2 regions of the Oceanibaculum indicum P24 genome follow, and region 2 is predicted to be linked to the other one. Evidence: riboswitches for the same ligand, from Rfam matches in the RefSeq annotation. Region 2 holds a riboswitch; the other holds the start of a gene.
The links. Region 2 has a riboswitch for cobalamin ahead of P24_RS00275 (ribonucleoside-diphosphate reductase subunit alpha). Riboswitches for the same ligand answer to the same signal wherever they lie in the genome.
Positions count from the first base shown of each region.

Region 1: it holds a riboswitch for cobalamin, as region 2 does, so the genes downstream of both, P24_RS13590 (TonB-dependent receptor plug domain-containing protein) here and P24_RS00275 (ribonucleoside-diphosphate reductase subunit alpha) in region 2, are expected to answer to the same signal.

Region 1 is NZ_AMRL01000019.1:9,450-17,796, reverse strand. Features, by position in the region: gene P24_RS13600 (Ppx/GppA family phosphatase) at 1-925, shown strand, start outside; gene P24_RS13595 (flavin reductase family protein) at 938-1,555, opposite strand; cobalamin riboswitch at 1,724-1,921, shown strand; gene P24_RS13590 (TonB-dependent receptor plug domain-containing protein) at 2,107-4,086, shown strand; gene P24_RS13585 (ATP phosphoribosyltransferase regulatory subunit) at 4,206-5,366, shown strand; gene P24_RS13580 (adenylosuccinate synthase) at 5,420-6,709, shown strand; gene P24_RS13575 (protein kinase family protein) at 6,824-8,347, shown strand, end outside.
Region 2 is NZ_AMRL01000001.1:52,842-61,188, reverse strand. Features, by position in the region: gene P24_RS00300 (helix-turn-helix domain-containing protein) at 1-548, opposite strand, end outside; gene P24_RS20680 (DUF2061 domain-containing protein) at 708-908, shown strand; partial or broken gene P24_RS20675 (TVP38/TMEM64 family protein) at 1,059-1,529, opposite strand; gene P24_RS00290 (ion transporter) at 1,767-2,555, shown strand; gene P24_RS00285 (TIGR01459 family HAD-type hydrolase) at 2,559-3,464, shown strand; gene P24_RS00280 (TauD/TfdA family dioxygenase) at 3,538-4,608, shown strand; cobalamin riboswitch at 4,661-4,886, shown strand; gene P24_RS00275 (ribonucleoside-diphosphate reductase subunit alpha) at 4,982-6,997, shown strand; gene P24_RS00270 (ribonucleotide-diphosphate reductase subunit beta) at 6,988-8,085, shown strand; gene P24_RS00265 (methyl-accepting chemotaxis protein) at 8,195-8,347, shown strand, end outside.

The DNA.
Region 1 (8,347 bases), on a different contig from region 2:
GTCCAGCGTGCCCTGGCTGTCCGGCCTGAAGGGGCGGCCGCTCTATGCCGTTGGCGGCGGCTGGCGCTCCATCGCCAAGGCGCATATGGAGATGAGCGGTTATCCGCTGCACATCCTCCATGAATACCGACTGCAGACTCCGGTACTGGTGGAATTCCTCGACCGGTTGCAGCAGATCGGGAAGTCCGACCTGAAGGCCATCAATGGCGTTTCCAAGCGCCGGCTGGACACCATCCCGATGGCGGCGTTGCTGATGCGCCGGCTGCTGACGCTGGCCGAACCGTCGAGCGTGGTCTTCTCCGCCTACGGCCTGCGCGAGGGTTGCCTGTTCGACCTGCTCCCGGACGCCGACAAGGCGCTGGATCCGCTGATCGAATCGGCGCGCAAGATTGCCGCTGCTGCCGGACGCTTCCCGCCGCATGGCGAAGAACTGCTGGACTGGACGACGCCGCTGTTTCCCGACGACACGCCGCTACGCCGACGGCTTCGCCACGCTGCCTGCATCCTGTCGGATACCGCTTGGGCGGAACATCCCGACTACCGCGCGGAAAACGCCTTCTGGAAGGTGCTGCGCGCGCCGATCCCCGGCTTCGACCATGCCGGCCGGGCCTTCGTCGCGCTGGCGCTGATGGCGCGCTATGTCGGCAATATCGACCTTCCAGCGGCGGAGATCGCGAAGAAGCTGCTGGACAAGGAGCAGGCCCAGCAGGCGCTGGTGCTGGGCGTCGCCCTGCGCCTGGCGCACACCTTCACCGGCGGTGCGCCCGGCATCCTGCGCGACACGCCGCTACGGCCGGGGCTGGGCAAACTGCAGTTCGCCATTGCCCCGGCGCATGCCGCGCTGGGCGGCGATGTGGTGAAGCGGCGGCTCGAGTCGCTGGCCGCCGCCCTGGGTCAGGCCGGAGAGATTATCCTCCTGCCGTGAGGTCCTATCCGGTCAGTCCGGGCGGTTCATTACGAAGACCTCGTTCACCACGGCATATTCCATGTAGCCAAGGCGCGAGATCGGGCGGAACCGCGTCACATCGACGAAGCCCTTCTCGTTGATGACCTCGTCAGCGATGTGGATGCCGACCACGCGGCCGAAGATCACGTAATTGCCGCGCTCCGGATCCCAGCTCGGCATCTTCACGGTCTGCAGATACTTGCATTCCAGATGCACCGGGGAGCCTTTCACCCGCGGCGGCTTCACCATGCTGGAGGGCAGCATCTCCAGCCCGGCAGCCTCGAACTCGTTCTGCCCGGCAGGCAGGCCGGCGGAGGAGATGTTCATCTCGTTGCGCAGGTCGTAGGTCGCCATGTTGACCACGAACTCGCCGGTCTTCTCGGCATTGCCATGGCTGTCCTTGAAGGCCGGCGCTTCCGGGCGCAGGCCGGCGGCGAACATCACGCAGGGCGGGTCGGATGCAACGGCGTTGAAGAAGCTGTAGGGGGCGAGGTTGGGGCGGCCATCCTCGTCTAGCGTGGAAATCCAGCCGATCGGCCGCGGCACGACCAGCGACTTGAACGGGTCGCGCGGCAGGCCGTGATTCTTCTTGTCGGGTTCGTAGAACATACGAAATTCGCTCCTGGAATAGGGAGGCCGGTGCCGGCCGGATGGCGGCGTAGCCGATGAGATGGCAAGAGAGTAGCGAGGCGGAAGCGGGGAGGCCAGAGGCTATTGGTGGCCGATGGTATGCATGCCGTCGCTATGCGTCCTTGCCTCGCCAGTCGGCAATCCTATAGAACTGGAGCCAGCGTTGGTTCCCGCAAGGGATGAAAAGGGAACGCGGTGCGTCTGGCCCCGGCCGGGCAATGCCGCGACTGTCCCCGCAACTGTAGGCGGCGAGTGCCGGTCCAAACAGGCCACTGGGAAACCGGGAAGGCAGGATCGGTGCAGCGACCCGCAAGTCAGGAGACCTGCCTGCGCGAGCACGTCCCGCGACCGTCGATCGGGGTGAATCGTCGGAACGGCTGTCCGCAGCGGTGACGCCATTCCATTGGCCGGGTTGCCGGGGGCGGAAGGGTTATGGACTGTCGCGGGTCTCACTCTCTCCATCACGGGGCATTCATGTCCCTTCCGGTGTCGCGCAACCTGCTTTCGCGTCATCTCTCGGTGGGGTTTCCATGTCTTTCCGTTCCTATCTGCTGATCGGCAGCGCCCTCTGCGCTGCCGCACTTCCCGCTGCCGCCGTTCGCGCGCAGACCCAGCCCAGCGACAGCGTCGCCCAGCTCATGCCGCACATCGTCATCACCGCGACTCGCGCCGAAACCGAGCTGGAGCGCGTACCGGCCCGGGTCACGGTGATCGACCGCGAGGCCATTGACCGTGGCGGCTACCAGAGCGTGGAGGAGGCGCTGCGCACCGTGCCCGGTATCTCCGTCGTGCGTCTTGGCGGGCCGGGTCAGCAGACTTCCGTCTTCATGCGCGGCGCCAACAGCGACCATGTGCTGGTGCTGGTCGATGGCGTACCGGTGAACGACCCCTCGGGGGCGGGCGGCGCCTATAATTTCGGCGACGATCTGGTCGGTGACCTTGAGCGCATCGAGGTAGTGCGCGGCCCGGTTTCCAGCCTCTATGGCAGCAACGCTATCGGCGGCGTCATCAATCTGATCACCCGTGCGCCGTCCCGGAAGAAAGCTGAAATCTTCGGCCAGGCCGCTGGCGGCAGCCACGGCACGGCGCGGGCACAGGCGGGTCTGCGCGGCCGCTCGGATGGTTTCGACTATATGGTCAGCGCCGAGCATTTCCGCACCGACGGCGTCAACCTCTCGCCCTCCCGGATCGCCCGCAACACCGGGGAGGAGGATGGCTCCGAGATCACCACGCTGACCGGCAAGCTGGGCTATGACATTGGCAATGCCGGGCGGGTGGACGCGCTGCTGCGCTATCGCCGCAACGAATTCGACCTCGACAATGTGCCCTATGACGAGCCGAACTACAGCGGCGAGAACGAGCATTTTCTCTACAAGCTGGGCGCAGAGGCCTATCTGCTCGACGGTAGCCTGACCTCACGAGTCGATGTCGGGCAGAGCCGCCACGACCGGAGCTTCACCAACCGGCCGGATGCCTTCAGCGCCAACCTGACCGACGACAGCTACGAATCGGTGCGCAGCTTCGCCGAGATGCAGAACACCTATCGCATCGGCGATCTGGCGGGTCTGCGCGATACGGTGCTGGTGTTCGGCGGCAGTGCCGCGCGCAGCACGGTGGAGACCAGCACGAATTCGGTCAGCGTCTGGGGGCCGTTCACCCAGTCCCTCGATGCCGAGTCCAATGACTATGCGCTCTACACCAACCTCCAGGCGCGGGTGACCGAGCGCATCGATGTAACCGCTGGGCTGCGCTATGACCTGCCGGACGATTACGGCAACACCCTGACCTACCGGATTGGTGCAGTGGTCGCCGTGCCGGAAATCCTGACGCGGTTTTCCGGTGCGGTCGGCACCGCCTACAAGGCGCCGACGCTCTATGACCGCTATGGCGTGGATAATTACGGCTATCGCGGCAACACCGGCCTGAACCCTGAGGAATCCTTCTCCTGGGAAGTCGGGTTCGAGACTGACCTGCCGGTGCGCGGGCAGGCGCAGGCGGTCAGCTTCGGGGCGACCTATTTCAAGACCGATACCGAGAATCTGATCACCAACGATTTTGCCCTGCAGACCGTGGTGAATATCGGCGAGGCGTCGAGCGAGGGGGTGGAGACTTTCCTCACCCTGCGTCCGGCGGACTGGATCCAGACCCGTCTGACCTACACTTGGATGCAGGCGCGCAACGAGGATACCGGCCAGCTGCTGCTGCGCCGGCCACGCCATCAGGGCTCTTTCGCTGTCGATCTAAAGCCGGCGCGGGACTTCAGCTTCGGGCCGGAGCTGGTCTATGTCGGCAGCCGGCTGGATGTGGCCTATGATGATGCCGGCAATTTCCTCGGCAACCGCCCGAACGGCTCCTACACGCTGGTCAATCTGTCGGGCGCCTATCAGCTGCGTGAGGATGTCTCGCTGTTTGGCAAGGTCTACAATTTGTTCGACCGCGAGTATGAGCCGTCGAACGGCTTTGCCGGGCGCGGCCTGACCGCGCTGGTCGGGGTGCGCGGCAGCTTCTGATCCACGCCTTCCGGCGATTTTTCGGGGACCGCCTGCCGGCCTGCCGGTTTTCCGTTTGCCCAATCGGGTCAAACCCGGTAGGTAAGCGGGCGGTTTCTCGAAGAACCCGGAGGATACAGGTGACGGCGCAAAACGCCGGCGATACCGGCCCGCGCGCGCTGCTTCCCAACGGCCTGCGCGATGTGCTGCCGCCCGAAGCGGCCCAGGAATCCGAAGCTGTCCGGACGCTGCTGGATTATATGCGCGGCTATGGCTACCAGCTGGTGAAGCCGCCTTTGGTCGAATTCGAGGCCAGCCTGCTGGACGGCGCCAGCCCGAAGATGGGGACCCGCATTTTCCGTGTCATGGACCCGGTCTCGCAGCGCATGATGGGCGTGCGCGCGGACATGACCATGCAGATCGCGCGCATCGCCACAACGCGGCTGGCCAATGCGGCACGGCCGCTGCGCCTGTCCTATGCCGGCGAGGTGCTGCGCGTGCTGGGCTCCCAGCTGTCGCCGGAGCGGCAGTTCGTGCAGGTCGGCGCGGAGCTGATCGGCAGCCCGTCCGCCGCCGCCGACGCGGAAATCTGCGTCATGGCGCTGGAAGCGCTGGCCGCCGTCGGCGTACGCAATGCCTCCATCGACCTGATGATGCCGACACTGGTGCCGGCGGTCTGCGCCGCCGCCGGGCTGGACGCGCCCGGCATCGCCCGTATCCGCGCCGCCCTCGACCGCAAGGACGCGGCGGAGGTCGCCGCTGTCGGTGGAACAGTCGGCAGCGTGCTGGCAGAGCTGTTGCAGGCCAGCGGTCCGGTGAACCGCGCCTTCGAGAAGCTGGCCGGTCTCGACCTGCCGCCAGCCGGGCAGGAGGTGCTGGCGCGTCTGCGCCAGGTCGTCGATCTGATGCGCGCTGCCCGTCCGGATGTCACCATCACCGTCGATCCGGTGGAGAATCGCGGCTTCGAATATCACACCGGCATCAGCTTCAGCCTGTTCGCGCGCGGCATCCGCGGCGAGCTGGGGCGGGGCGGGCGCTATCTGGCCGGCGCATCGCGTGAGCCCGCGACCGGCTATACGCTTTATATGGACACCGTGATGCGCGCCCTGCCGGCGCTGGAGAATGGCCGCCGGCTGTTCCTGCCCTATGGGACGCCGCGCGCCGAAGCCGTCCGTCTGGCCGGAGAGGGCTGGACGGTCGTCACAGGGCTTGAACCGGCAGCCGACAGCCAGGCGGAGGCGCGGCGGCTGGCCTGCAGCCACTGGCTGCATGGCGACAGTATTTCGCCTGTCGCGTCCTAGTTCGTCACGCGTCAGACTATCCTCAGCAACGCAAGAAACCGCGAGTAAGCAGCATGTCCAACGTTACGGTCATCGGCGCCCAGTGGGGCGATGAAGGCAAGGGCAAGATCGTCGATTGGCTCTCCGAGCGCGCCGATGTCGTGGTGCGCTTCCAGGGCGGCCACAATGCCGGTCATACCATTGTCTGCGGCAACCAGACCTACAAGCTCAGCCTGCTGCCCTCGGGCGTCGTGCGCGGCAAGCTGTCGATCATCGGCAATGGCGTGGTGGTCGATCCCTGGGCGCTGCTGCGCGAGATCGAGACGGTGCGCGCGCAGGGGCTGAACATCACGCCCGACACGCTTAAGGTTGCCGATAATGCGGCACTGATCCTGCCGCTGCACCAGCGCATCGACCAGGCGCGCGAGGAGGCGAAGGGCGCGCGCAAGATCGGCACCACCGGCCGCGGCATCGGCCCGGCCTATGAGGACAAGGTCGGTCGTCGCGCCATCCGCATCTGCGATCTGGCGGAACCGGAGACGCTGGCCGAGAAGGTCGATGACCTGGTTGCCCACCACAATGCCTTCCTGCGCGGCCTTGGCGTCGAGGAGGTCGATGCCGCTGAGCTTCTGGCCGCGCTGAAGGAGATCGCGCCGAAGCTGCTGCCCTATGCGCACAGTGTCTGGCGCCACCTGGAGGAAGCCCGCAAGCAGAGCAAGCGCGTGCTGCTGGAAGGCGCACAGGGCACCATGCTGGATATCGACCACGGCACCTATCCCTATGTGACCTCCTCCAACACGGTGGCGGGGCAGGCGTCCAGTGGTGCCGGCATCGGGCCGAGCCATGTCGGTTATGTGCTGGGCATCACCAAGGCCTATACGACGCGCGTCGGCTCCGGCCCGTTCCCGACCGAGCAGGAAAACGAGATTGGCCAGCGCCTGGGCGAGCGCGGCCGTGAGTTCGGCACCGTTACCGGACGCAAGCGGCGCTGCGGCTGGTTCGACGCCGTGATGGTGCGTCAGGCCGTGAAGGTCGGCGGCATCGACGGCATCGCGCTGACCAAGCTGGATGTGCTGGACGGGCTGGACGAGATCAAGGTCTGTGTCGGCTACCGCCATGACGGGAAGGAGTACGACCATTTCCCGGCGGGCAAGGAATTGCAGGCGAAGGTCGAGCCGATCTATGAGAGCTTCGAGGGCTGGCAGGAGAGCACGCAGGGCGCGCGCAGCTACAAGGAACTGCCGGCCACCGCAATCAAGTATATCCGCCGGATCGAGGAGCTGATCGAGGCGCCGGTGGCGCTGCTCTCCACTAGCCCGGATCGCGATGATACCATCCTGATGAAAGATCCTTTTGCGGATTAAAGCCGTTTCCGTCATCCGGTTTCAGCTTTGAAGGCGATGCGAAGTTTTCTCGTGGGGATCGTCCTGTAAGTGTTAGCATAAAGAAAACATCGGTTTGACGGATGAGGTAGGCGGATGGCCGAAGCTGCGGCAAACGGCAAGCTGACGCTGAAGGGGCGGTACGAGATCGTCACGGACGACCCCTTGCCGGCCTTCGATTCGCCGCGCGCCAAGGCCTATAATGTTATCGATACGCAGGGCGACCGGCCGCTTCCGCTGATGGGGCTGTTGCTGGACCGGCGGCTTCCGGTGCGGCTGTCGGCACTGGACGAGATGCGGGAATGCCGCTTGCCGGGCCTGCTGACGCTGCTCGATTCCGGGCAGACGGGCCGACGCGGCGATGCGTACCGGCAGATGTGCCTGATCTACGAGCGGCCATCAGGTCCACGGCTGACGGCAAGCGAAGAGACCTCCTTCAAGCCGTTTCCGGAAGAGGCGATGGAGCGCCAGATCCTGCCGCGCATGCTGCCGGTGCTGAAGGAGCTGCAGGCGCGCAACGTCACCCATCGCGCCATCCGGCCGTCCAACCTGTTTCATTCCGGGGACAACAGGGGGCTGGTGCTGGGCGAATGCTTTTCCGCACCACCAGCGGCCGACCAGTCCGACTTCCTGGAGCCCATCGAAAGCGCCATGGCGGACCCGCTTGGCCGGGGCGATGGCGAGCATACCGACGATTACTACGCGCTGGGCGTGACCATCCTGTGCCTGCTGCTGGGCAAGAAGCCGGAGATGGAGGGAAGCAATAACGACCTGCTGCATCTGAAAATGGAGCTGGGCTCGTTCTCCGCCCTTGCCGGCCGCTATACAATGTCGCTGCCCATTGTGGAAATGCTGCGCGGCCTGCTGAATGACGATCCGCGCGAACGCTGGGGCATCACCGACCTGGAGCACTGGCTGGCTGGCCGGCACCGCAAGACCCAGCGTGGCAAGCTGCCGCTGAAGGCGGCGCGCGCCATCACCATCGGCAAGGCGGAGTGCGTGACCAGCCAGTCGGCTGCCTTCCGGCTGTCGCTGGACTGGGAAAGCGGCGCCCAGATGGTGCGCAGCCAGTCCTTCGACAATTGGCTGCGCCGCAGCCTGCATGCCGAGGATCTCGCCAAGTCGCTGCAGGGTATTGTCGGCGGTACAGGGCCGGAACCGGCGGATGCCAAGGCCCTGTCGCGCGCCTGCATGGTGCTGTTCCCGTCCTCGCCGATCAGCTTCAAGGGCATCAGTGTCAACCCGGACGGTATTGCCTACATTGTGCCGGCAAGCGCTGGCAGCCAGGCCCAACGGCAGAAGCTGGGAGAATTGCTGGCGGCCAAGGTGCCCTCAACCTGGTTCGCCACCAACACGGCGCAGCGTACTGATTTCGCGCGGCTGCAAAGCCTGCTGGATCGCATGGCCACGCTGATGGCGCAGACCGGGCCAGGCTTTGGCTATGAACGCATCATCTATGAGCTGAGCCCCTCGATCCACTGCCTCAGCCCGCTGATCGAAAGCCGGCTTGTCGTGAATTACGAGGATCTGCTGCCGGCGATGGAGGCGGCGGTTTCCGAGCGCCTGCCGTCGCATGAGCCGCTGGACCGGCACACGGCGGCCTTCATCGCCTCCCGCTGC
Region 2 (8,347 bases):
CCGGCCCCGTCGGCGAAGTCGGTGAGCCGGTGCGCTGCGAAGGCCACCTCGATATCGGTATCGGGCTGGCGGATATAGTCGAGCTGCACAGCGGCATCCGCGATCGCCTGGTCGGAGGAGCGGGCGAGGGAGCGACCATATTCCACTTCAAGCAGGGCCGGGGTCTTCAGCAGGTCCGGCAGGGTCTGCGGCACATGGCGCACCTTGTAGCCGGCGGCCTCGCGGTACCAGCGGCGCAATTGCGCGTCGAACGGGTGGCGTGCGGCCTCGGCGACCTGTACCGACTGTTCGACGATATCAGTGACTGCGCCGCGCTGGCTGGACAGGCCGAGCAGCCAGTCGGCGCTCTCCCCCAGCGCGCTGGCCAGGTTCGCCAGCACCAGCCCGTTCGGCAGGCGCGGATCGGGGGCGGAGAGTAGTTGCGCCACGGTCGAGCGGTCCACGCCGGCCCGTGCCGCCAGCGCGCTGACGCTCATGTCGCGTTCCGCCAGCGACAAGGCGAGCCTTTCGCGGAACAGGCGGGACAACAGGCGCTTATCTTGCTTCATGGAAAAGAAACTTATCACAAAACAGGAAAAAAATCACGAAACGAGGCTAGGTGATATTCTTGTAGATAAACCGCACAATGCTCTCCTTGCCGCGCCGGGGCGATACGCGCAGATATCGGGCACCGATTGTCCACCCCATATTCCGAAGGCGCGCCATCCATGGAGACCAGACTGCGCACATTCCTGAAGGCCGTTTCCTGGCAGCTACTCGGGCTGCTGACGACCGGGCTTCTCGCCTATGTCCTGACCGGTTCCTTCGCCGAGGCCGGCGGCTTCGCCCTGGTGACCGCCGCGACCGGTCTGCTGTGCTACATCCTGCATGAGCGGCTCTGGCTGGCGGTGCGCTGGGGCCGGCGCTAGCCGCTTGCGCCGCCAGTGCTTCGCGGCGACCGGCAGCAGGGCCAGCACCGCCATACCGGTCAACGGCAGCAGGATATCGGGCCGCAGCAGGACTGACAGGGTCAGATCCTCCGCTTCGGCCGTCAGGGTCTGGATCCCGTCGCCGATGCTGGCCAGGATCAGCGAGATCGGCAGCACACCCAGGAAGGTGGCCAGCATGGCCGTGCGCACCTTTATATCGAAGGGGGCCGGCAGCAGGTTCGTCAGCCAGGCCGGCATGATCGGGATCAGCCTGATCGACAGGATATAGTTGAAGCCATCCTCGGCGATGATCCAGCGGATCGCCTCGATCCGCCCGCCAAGCCGGCGCTCGACGAAGCCGGTCAGCAGCCGGCGGCTGACGACCAGCGCCATGCCGGCACTCAGCGCCCCGCCCAGTGCGGCCAGGATGCCACCCACCAGCGTGCCGAACAGGAAGCCGCCGCTCAGGATCAGCAGCCCGCCGGCCGGCAGTGGCACCAGCTTGCCGAAGCCGGTGGCCAGCACATAGGCGATGGCGCCGATAATCGGGTGATCGTCCACCCAGCCCTTCAGAGTCTGGCTCGCCTCCTGCAGGACGCCGCCAACTGCCGCACTGTCCATCGGGATGAACGCGATCAGCAGGATCAGCAGCAGGACCGCGAACAGCGCGGCGGGAATGCCTTTGCGTCGCCTTGATGTGGAGGGAGTATCGCCAGCCATGGGCCAGCTATAACAGAAGCATCCGGGCGATCCCATGGCAGGTGGCCTATGACGGGTGGCCGATGGTTGCCCGATTGCTTTTATCCCGGCTTCGCGGCATGAAGGCCTCGCATTGGCATCCGGTTGAACAGGGCGGACATGACGGACAGGCTGAAGGCTTTCATCGAATCGCGCACGTTCCAGAACTTCATCGTCGGCGTCATCATCGTGAACGCCATCGCCCTGGGTCTGGAGACCTCGGCGGTGGCGATGGAAATGGCCGGGCCGGTGCTGATCGCGCTCGACCGGCTGGCACTCTCGATCTTCGTGGCCGAGATCGTGCTGAAGCTGATTGTCTATCGCCTGCGCTTCTTCCGCGATGCCTGGAACGTCTTCGATTTCCTAGTGGTCGGCGTGACCCTGATGCCGGCGGGCGAGGGCGTGTCGGTGCTGCGTTCGCTGCGTATCCTGCGTGTACTGCGCTTGATCTCGGTCGTGCCCTCGCTGCGCAAGGTGGTACATGCGCTGCTGCGCGCCATTCCCGGCATGGGCTCGGTGGTGGCGCTGCTGTCGCTGGTGTTCTATGTCGCCGCCGTGATGGCAACCAAGCTGTTCGGCGCCAGCTTCCCGGACTGGTTCGGCACCATTGGCGCCTCCACCTATACGCTGTTCCAGGTAATGACGCTGGAAAGCTGGTCGATGGGTATCGTGCGGCCGGTGATGGAGGTCTATCCCTATGCCTGGATCTTCTTCGTCCTCTTCATCCTGCTGACCACCTTTGCCGTGCTGAACCTGTTCATCGCCATCATCGTCGATGCGATGGCGCAGGAGCACAAGGCGGAGGAGGATGAGACCCGCAGCGAACTCGGCGGAGAGCATCATGCGATCATCGCCGAAATCCGCGCGCTGAAAGAAGAAGTGGCGGCGCTGCGCCGCGAGGGGCGCTAGCCCATGCCCGCTGACGCCAACTGGGCAGGAACGCAGACGATCACCGGCCTCGGCGCGGTTGCCGGGCGCTATGACGGTTTCATCCTCGATCAGTGGGGCGTGCTGCATGACGGCAAAACGCCCTATCCGGGTGCGCTGGAGTGCCTGAAAGCCTTGCGCGAGGCCGGCAAGCGGGTGGTGGTGCTGTCCAATTCCGGCAAGCGCAACGACTACAATGTCGCGCTGATGGCGCGCATCGGCTTCACCCCCGACCTGTATGACGAGATGATCTCGGCAGGGGAGGATGCCTGGCGCGGCCTCGCCAGCCGGGGCAAGACCGATGCGGATGAATTCTATGCCGGCCTTGGCCGCCGCTGTTATGCGACGAAGCGACCGGGCGATTCGAGCTTCCTGGATGGCGTCGATATCGATCTGGTGGCGGATGTTGGTCAGGCGGATTTCCTGCTGCTGATCGGCGATGCCCGCGAGACCGGCCTGCTCGAGGCCTATGAAGGCTTGATAGAACAGGGGCTGGCGCGCGGCCTGCCGATGGTCTGCGCCAACCCGGACACGCACCGCGTCGATGGCGGCAGGCTGGCCGAGGCCATCGGGCTGGTGGCGGAGGAATATGAGCGGCGCGGCGGCCGCGTGCAGTGGCACGGCAAGCCCTACCCGCCGATCTACCGCAGCTGCCTTGCCAGCCTGGGCCTGTCCGACAAGGGGCGCATCCTCGCCGTCGGCGATTCGCTGCATCACGACATCGCAGGCGCTGCCCGCTTCCGCTGCGACAGCGCGCTGGTGGCCGACGGCATTCATGGCGCGGCGCTGGGTGTGAGCGGGAACAGGCTGCCGACGGAGGCCGCCTGGCGCGGCTTCATCGCCGACAAGCCTGTGCGACCGACATATCTGATGGGCCGTTTCGTCTGGTAGCGCGATCTTGTCCGCCGGCTTTCCCGCGTGACATGATCGACGGCACCGGCATCAAGACCGGCGGGAGGGTGAAATGACTGCATTACCGAGGATCGAGGGCGATTGCGTCTGGCATGGCGCCGAAATGGCGACGTCGGAGCGCTGGATTGTCGAGCTGACGGGCCAGGACATCGCGGCGCTGGATGCGGCGCTGGCCCATGTCGAGGCGCAGGGCATGGCCTGGCACGATATCACCCGCGAGAGCTTCCCGCTGGGCGCGCTGGCCGACAGGCTGGAGGCGGTCCGTGAGGAGCTGGAGAATGGCAGCGGCATGGTGAAGCTGCGCCGCATCCCGGTGGAGCGCTATTCGGAGGCCCAGCTGAAGAAGCTGTATTTCGGCCTCGGCAAGCATCTGGGATACACGCTGTTCCAGAATAACCGCGGCGAACTGATGCGCGAGATCCGTGACGAGGGGGCGAGCGTCGTCGGCGAACGCTATGGCCAGGTGCAGACCAAGGATAATGGCACCTTCCTGTCCTCCTACGCCCGCACCCTGTCGAACGGGGCGCTGCGCTTCCATACCGACCGCTGCGATGTGGTCGGCCTGCTGTGCGTTCGCCAGGCCGCCAATGGCGGGGTCAGCAAGCTGTGCTCCTCCCCCATGGTCTATAACACCATCCGGGAGCGCCGGCCGGACCTGCTGGAGGTGCTGTGCCAGCCCTATTACCGCAGCCGCTTCGGCGAGGAGAAAGGGGCGGAGCAGGTGGCCTATCCGCTGCCGATCTTCGGGCTGCGCGACGGCAAGCTGACCAGCCACTATTCGCTGACCTATATCGAGGCGGCGGCCTTCATCGCCGGCGTGCCGCCGATGACCGACGCGCAGAAGGAAGCGCTGGCGCTGTTCCAGGCGACGATGGAGGAATTGTCCTTCGAGATGGTGCTGGAGCCGGGCGACATTCAGCTGCTGAACAACCATGTCGTCTATCATGGCCGCACGCCCTTCACCGACGACGCCACGCAGGGCCGCGACCGCCTGCTGTTCCGGCTCTGGCTGTCGATGCCGAACAGCCGCCCGCTGCCGCAGGATCACAGCGTCCTGTGGCGCCATGTGGAGGCCGGCGCGGTGCGCGGCGGTATCGGTCAGGAAGCACTGCTTCCAGCCTGAACAAGCGCCGTGTCAAGAACACAATAGCCTTGACAGTATTGGGATAACCGCTACCGTATCTAGTGGTTATGGTTCCCCGATTCGGTAGATTTGGGGCTAAGACGGGAATTCGGTGCGGCGGGCTTTCTGCTAAATCCGGAGCTGTCCCCGCAACTGTGAGCGGCGAGTTTTTGCCCTTTCATGCCACTGAATGCCCGGAGCGAGGCCGGGATTCGGGAAGGCCGGGCAAGCAACGGCGACCCGCAAGCCAGGAGACCTGCCATGACCAGACGTATGACCTTGGGCGGGGTGTCCTTTGGGTCGCTTGCGGGGAGGGGGATTGTGCCCGCGGGATGACCTGTTGCCCTGTCACCACCTGATCGACGGGGTAGCGATGTCCTCTCTGGCTTTCGATTTCGACTATGACGGCAATCTCGTTCCGCAGACTCCGGGCGGGCCTTCCCAGTCTCGTCCGGCGCAGGCGCGCCCGGTACAGCCTCGGCCCGTGCAGCAGCGCCCGCGCGTGCAGCCGCCGGAGCCGGATTTCCCGCATCAGCAGGCCCTGAATCTGGAACGCCGCGCGCCGCTGCCCTATCCGCTGGCGCCGCGTCCTCAGCCTTCCGACCTGAAGCTGGACCGCGACCGCGACGCGCTGCTGACCGCTTTCGGCAAGGCGACGCTGACCGACCGCTACCTGCTGGCAGGTGAAAGCTATCAGGACATGTTCGCGCGGGTCTCCTGCGCCTTCGCCGACGATATCGGCCATGCCCAGCGCCTCTATGACGCCATGTCGCGCCTGTGGTTCATGCCGGCGACGCCGGTGCTGTCCAATGGCGGCACCACGCGCGGCCTGCCGATTTCCTGCTTCCTGAACGCGGTGCCGGACTCGCTGGATGGCATCGTGCGCACCTGGAACGAGAATGTCGCGCTGGCCTCCAATGGCGGCGGCATCGGCACCTATTGGGGCCAGGTCCGCTCCATCGGCGAGGCAGTGAAGGGGGCAGGCGAGACCTCGGGCATTATCCCCTTCATCCATGTGATGGACGGTCTGACGCTGGCGATCAGCCAGGGCTCGCTGCGGCGCGGCTCGGCGGCGGTCTATCTCGACATCCACCATCCGGAGATCGAGGAATTCCTGGAAATCCGCAAGGCCTCGGGTGATTTCAACCGCAAGGGCCTGAACCTGCATCACGGCATCAACGTGACCGACGAGTTCATGGAAGCGGTGCGCGATGGCGGCCAGTTCGGGCTGAAGAGCCCGAAAACCGGTGAGGTGCTGCGCAAGGTCGATGCCCGCCAGCTGTGGCAGCGCATCCTTGAGACCCGCCTGCAGACCGGCGAACCTTATCTGTTGTACATCGACACGGTGAATCGCGCCCTGCCGAAGCATCAGCAGAAGCTGGGGCTGAAGGTTTCCACCTCCAACCTGTGCAGCGAGATCACCCTGGTCACCGGTCAGGACCAGGAGGAGAAGGAGCGCACTGCCGTGTGTTGCCTGTCCTCGCTGAATGTCGAGACCTGGGAGGAGTGGGCCGAGGAGCCGGGCTTCATCGAGGATGTGCTGCGCTTCCTCGACAATGTGCTGACCCATTTCATCGAGAATGCGCCCAGCGGCATGGAGCGCGCGACCTATTCGGCGATGCGCGAGCGCTCCGTCGGGCTTGGCATCATGGGCTTCCATTCCTTCCTGCAGGCGCGCGGCATTCCGTTCGAGAGCGCGCTCGCCAAGTCCTGGAACTTCAAGATGTTCCGCAAGATCCGCCGCGAGGCCGACGCCGCCTCGGTGGCGCTGGCGGAAGAGCGCGGGCCGTGCCCGGACGCGCATGATGCCGGCATGAAGGCGCGCTTCAGCCACAAGATCGCCATCGCGCCGACCGCCTCCATCAGCATCATCTGCGGCGGCACCAGCGCCGGCATCGAGCCGATCCCGGCCAACATATACACCCACAAGACGCTGTCCGGCGCGTTCTCCGTGCGCAACCGCCATCTGGAGACGATGCTGGAGGAAAAGGGCCAGAACACCGCCGAGGTGTGGCAGTCCATCGTGGAGAAGGAAGGTTCGGTCCAGCATCTCGATTTCCTCAGCGAGGACGAGAAGGCGACCTTCCGCACCGCCTTCGAGATCGACCAGCGCTGGATCATCGACCTGGCGGCCGACCGTGCGCCCTTCATCTGCCAGAGCCAGTCGCTGAACCTGTTCCTGCCGGCCGACATCGACAAGTGGGACCTGCACATGCTGCACTGGTCCGCCTGGAAGCGCGGCATCAAGAGCCTGTATTACTGCCGCTCCAAGTCGATCAGCCGTGCCGCCTTCGCCGGCAAGCTGGATGCCAAGGCGGAGGAGGGCGAGACGTCGGCCTTCGATAACCAGGCCCCAACCGATTACGAGGAGTGCCTGGCATGTCAGTAAATCTGGGTTATCTGAACCCGCGCGATCTGGTCGGTACCGGCAAGGTCGGGCTGCTGACCGCCACCGGCACCTATGATGTGAACCGCTATGGCTGGGCCTACGAATACTGGAAGCGCCAGCAGCAGACCCACTGGATGGGCGAGGAAGTGCCGCTGGGCGGCGACATCAAGGACTGGGCCTCGGATCGCGTCAGCGATTCCGAGCGGGCGTTGCTGACGCAGATTTTCCGCTTCTTCACCCAGTCGGACGTCGAGGTCGGCGACAATTACCTGAAGCGCTACATCCCGCTGTTCCAGCCGCTGGAACTGCAGATGATGATGGCCGCCTTCTCCAACATGGAGACGGTGCATATCGACGCCTATGCGCTGCTGCTGAAGACTCTGGGCATGCCGCAGTCGGAGTTCGAGGCGTTCCGCGACTATTCGGAGATGCGCGCCAAGGCCGACTACATGCACACGTTTGGCGTGGAGACGGTGTCGGACGTCGCCCGCACGCTGGCCATGTTCGGCGCGTTTACCGAGGGCATGGCGCTGTTCGCCAGCTTCGCCATGCTGCTGAACTTCCCGCGCCACAACAAGATGAACGGCATGGGGCAGATCGTCTCCTGGTCGGTGCGCGACGAGAGCCTGCATTGCGAGGGCATCATCCGGCTGTTCCACGAATGGCACCGGGAGACCGGCGCGGTCACGCCTGCCGTGCGCGACGACATCATCGACGTCGCCAAGACGATGGTGGGTCTTGAGGAGAATTTCGTCGATCTGGCCTTCGGCATCGGCGAGATCGAGGGGATGAAGGCCGAGGACATCAAGGCCTATGTCCGCTACATCGCCGACTGGCGGCTGACCCAGCTGCGCCTGCCCACCGTGTTCGGCTGTTTCGAGAAGACCGACACCGGCTACAAGCAGCTCACGCCGCACCCGCTGCCCTGGCTGGTGGAAATCCTGAACGGCGTGGAGCACGCCAACTTCTTCGAGCAGCGCGCGACGGAATATTCCAAGGGCGCCAGCCGCGGCAGCTGGGATGGCGGCAATGGTGTTTGGGCGCGATTCGAGCAGATGGAAAAACAGCGCGCGGAACTCGTCTCCTGATCGCGCGCAAGATAAAATAAATGCAATATATGGTTATCGATTTCTTAAGATAGTTCACATAGAAGCGTAGGGAAATTCACCTTTCTCCTAATGAAAGGATTGGGAGGGTATGAAGTCCCTACGCATCGGTTTCCAGGTTCAGCTGATTACGCTGATCGCCGTCATCGGTTTCGCGATTTTCACTGCGGTTTATCTGGTCGGCGACCAGATACGCGGCGGCTACCAGCGCGAGGCCGACCGGGCGATCGAGGCCAAGCTGCTG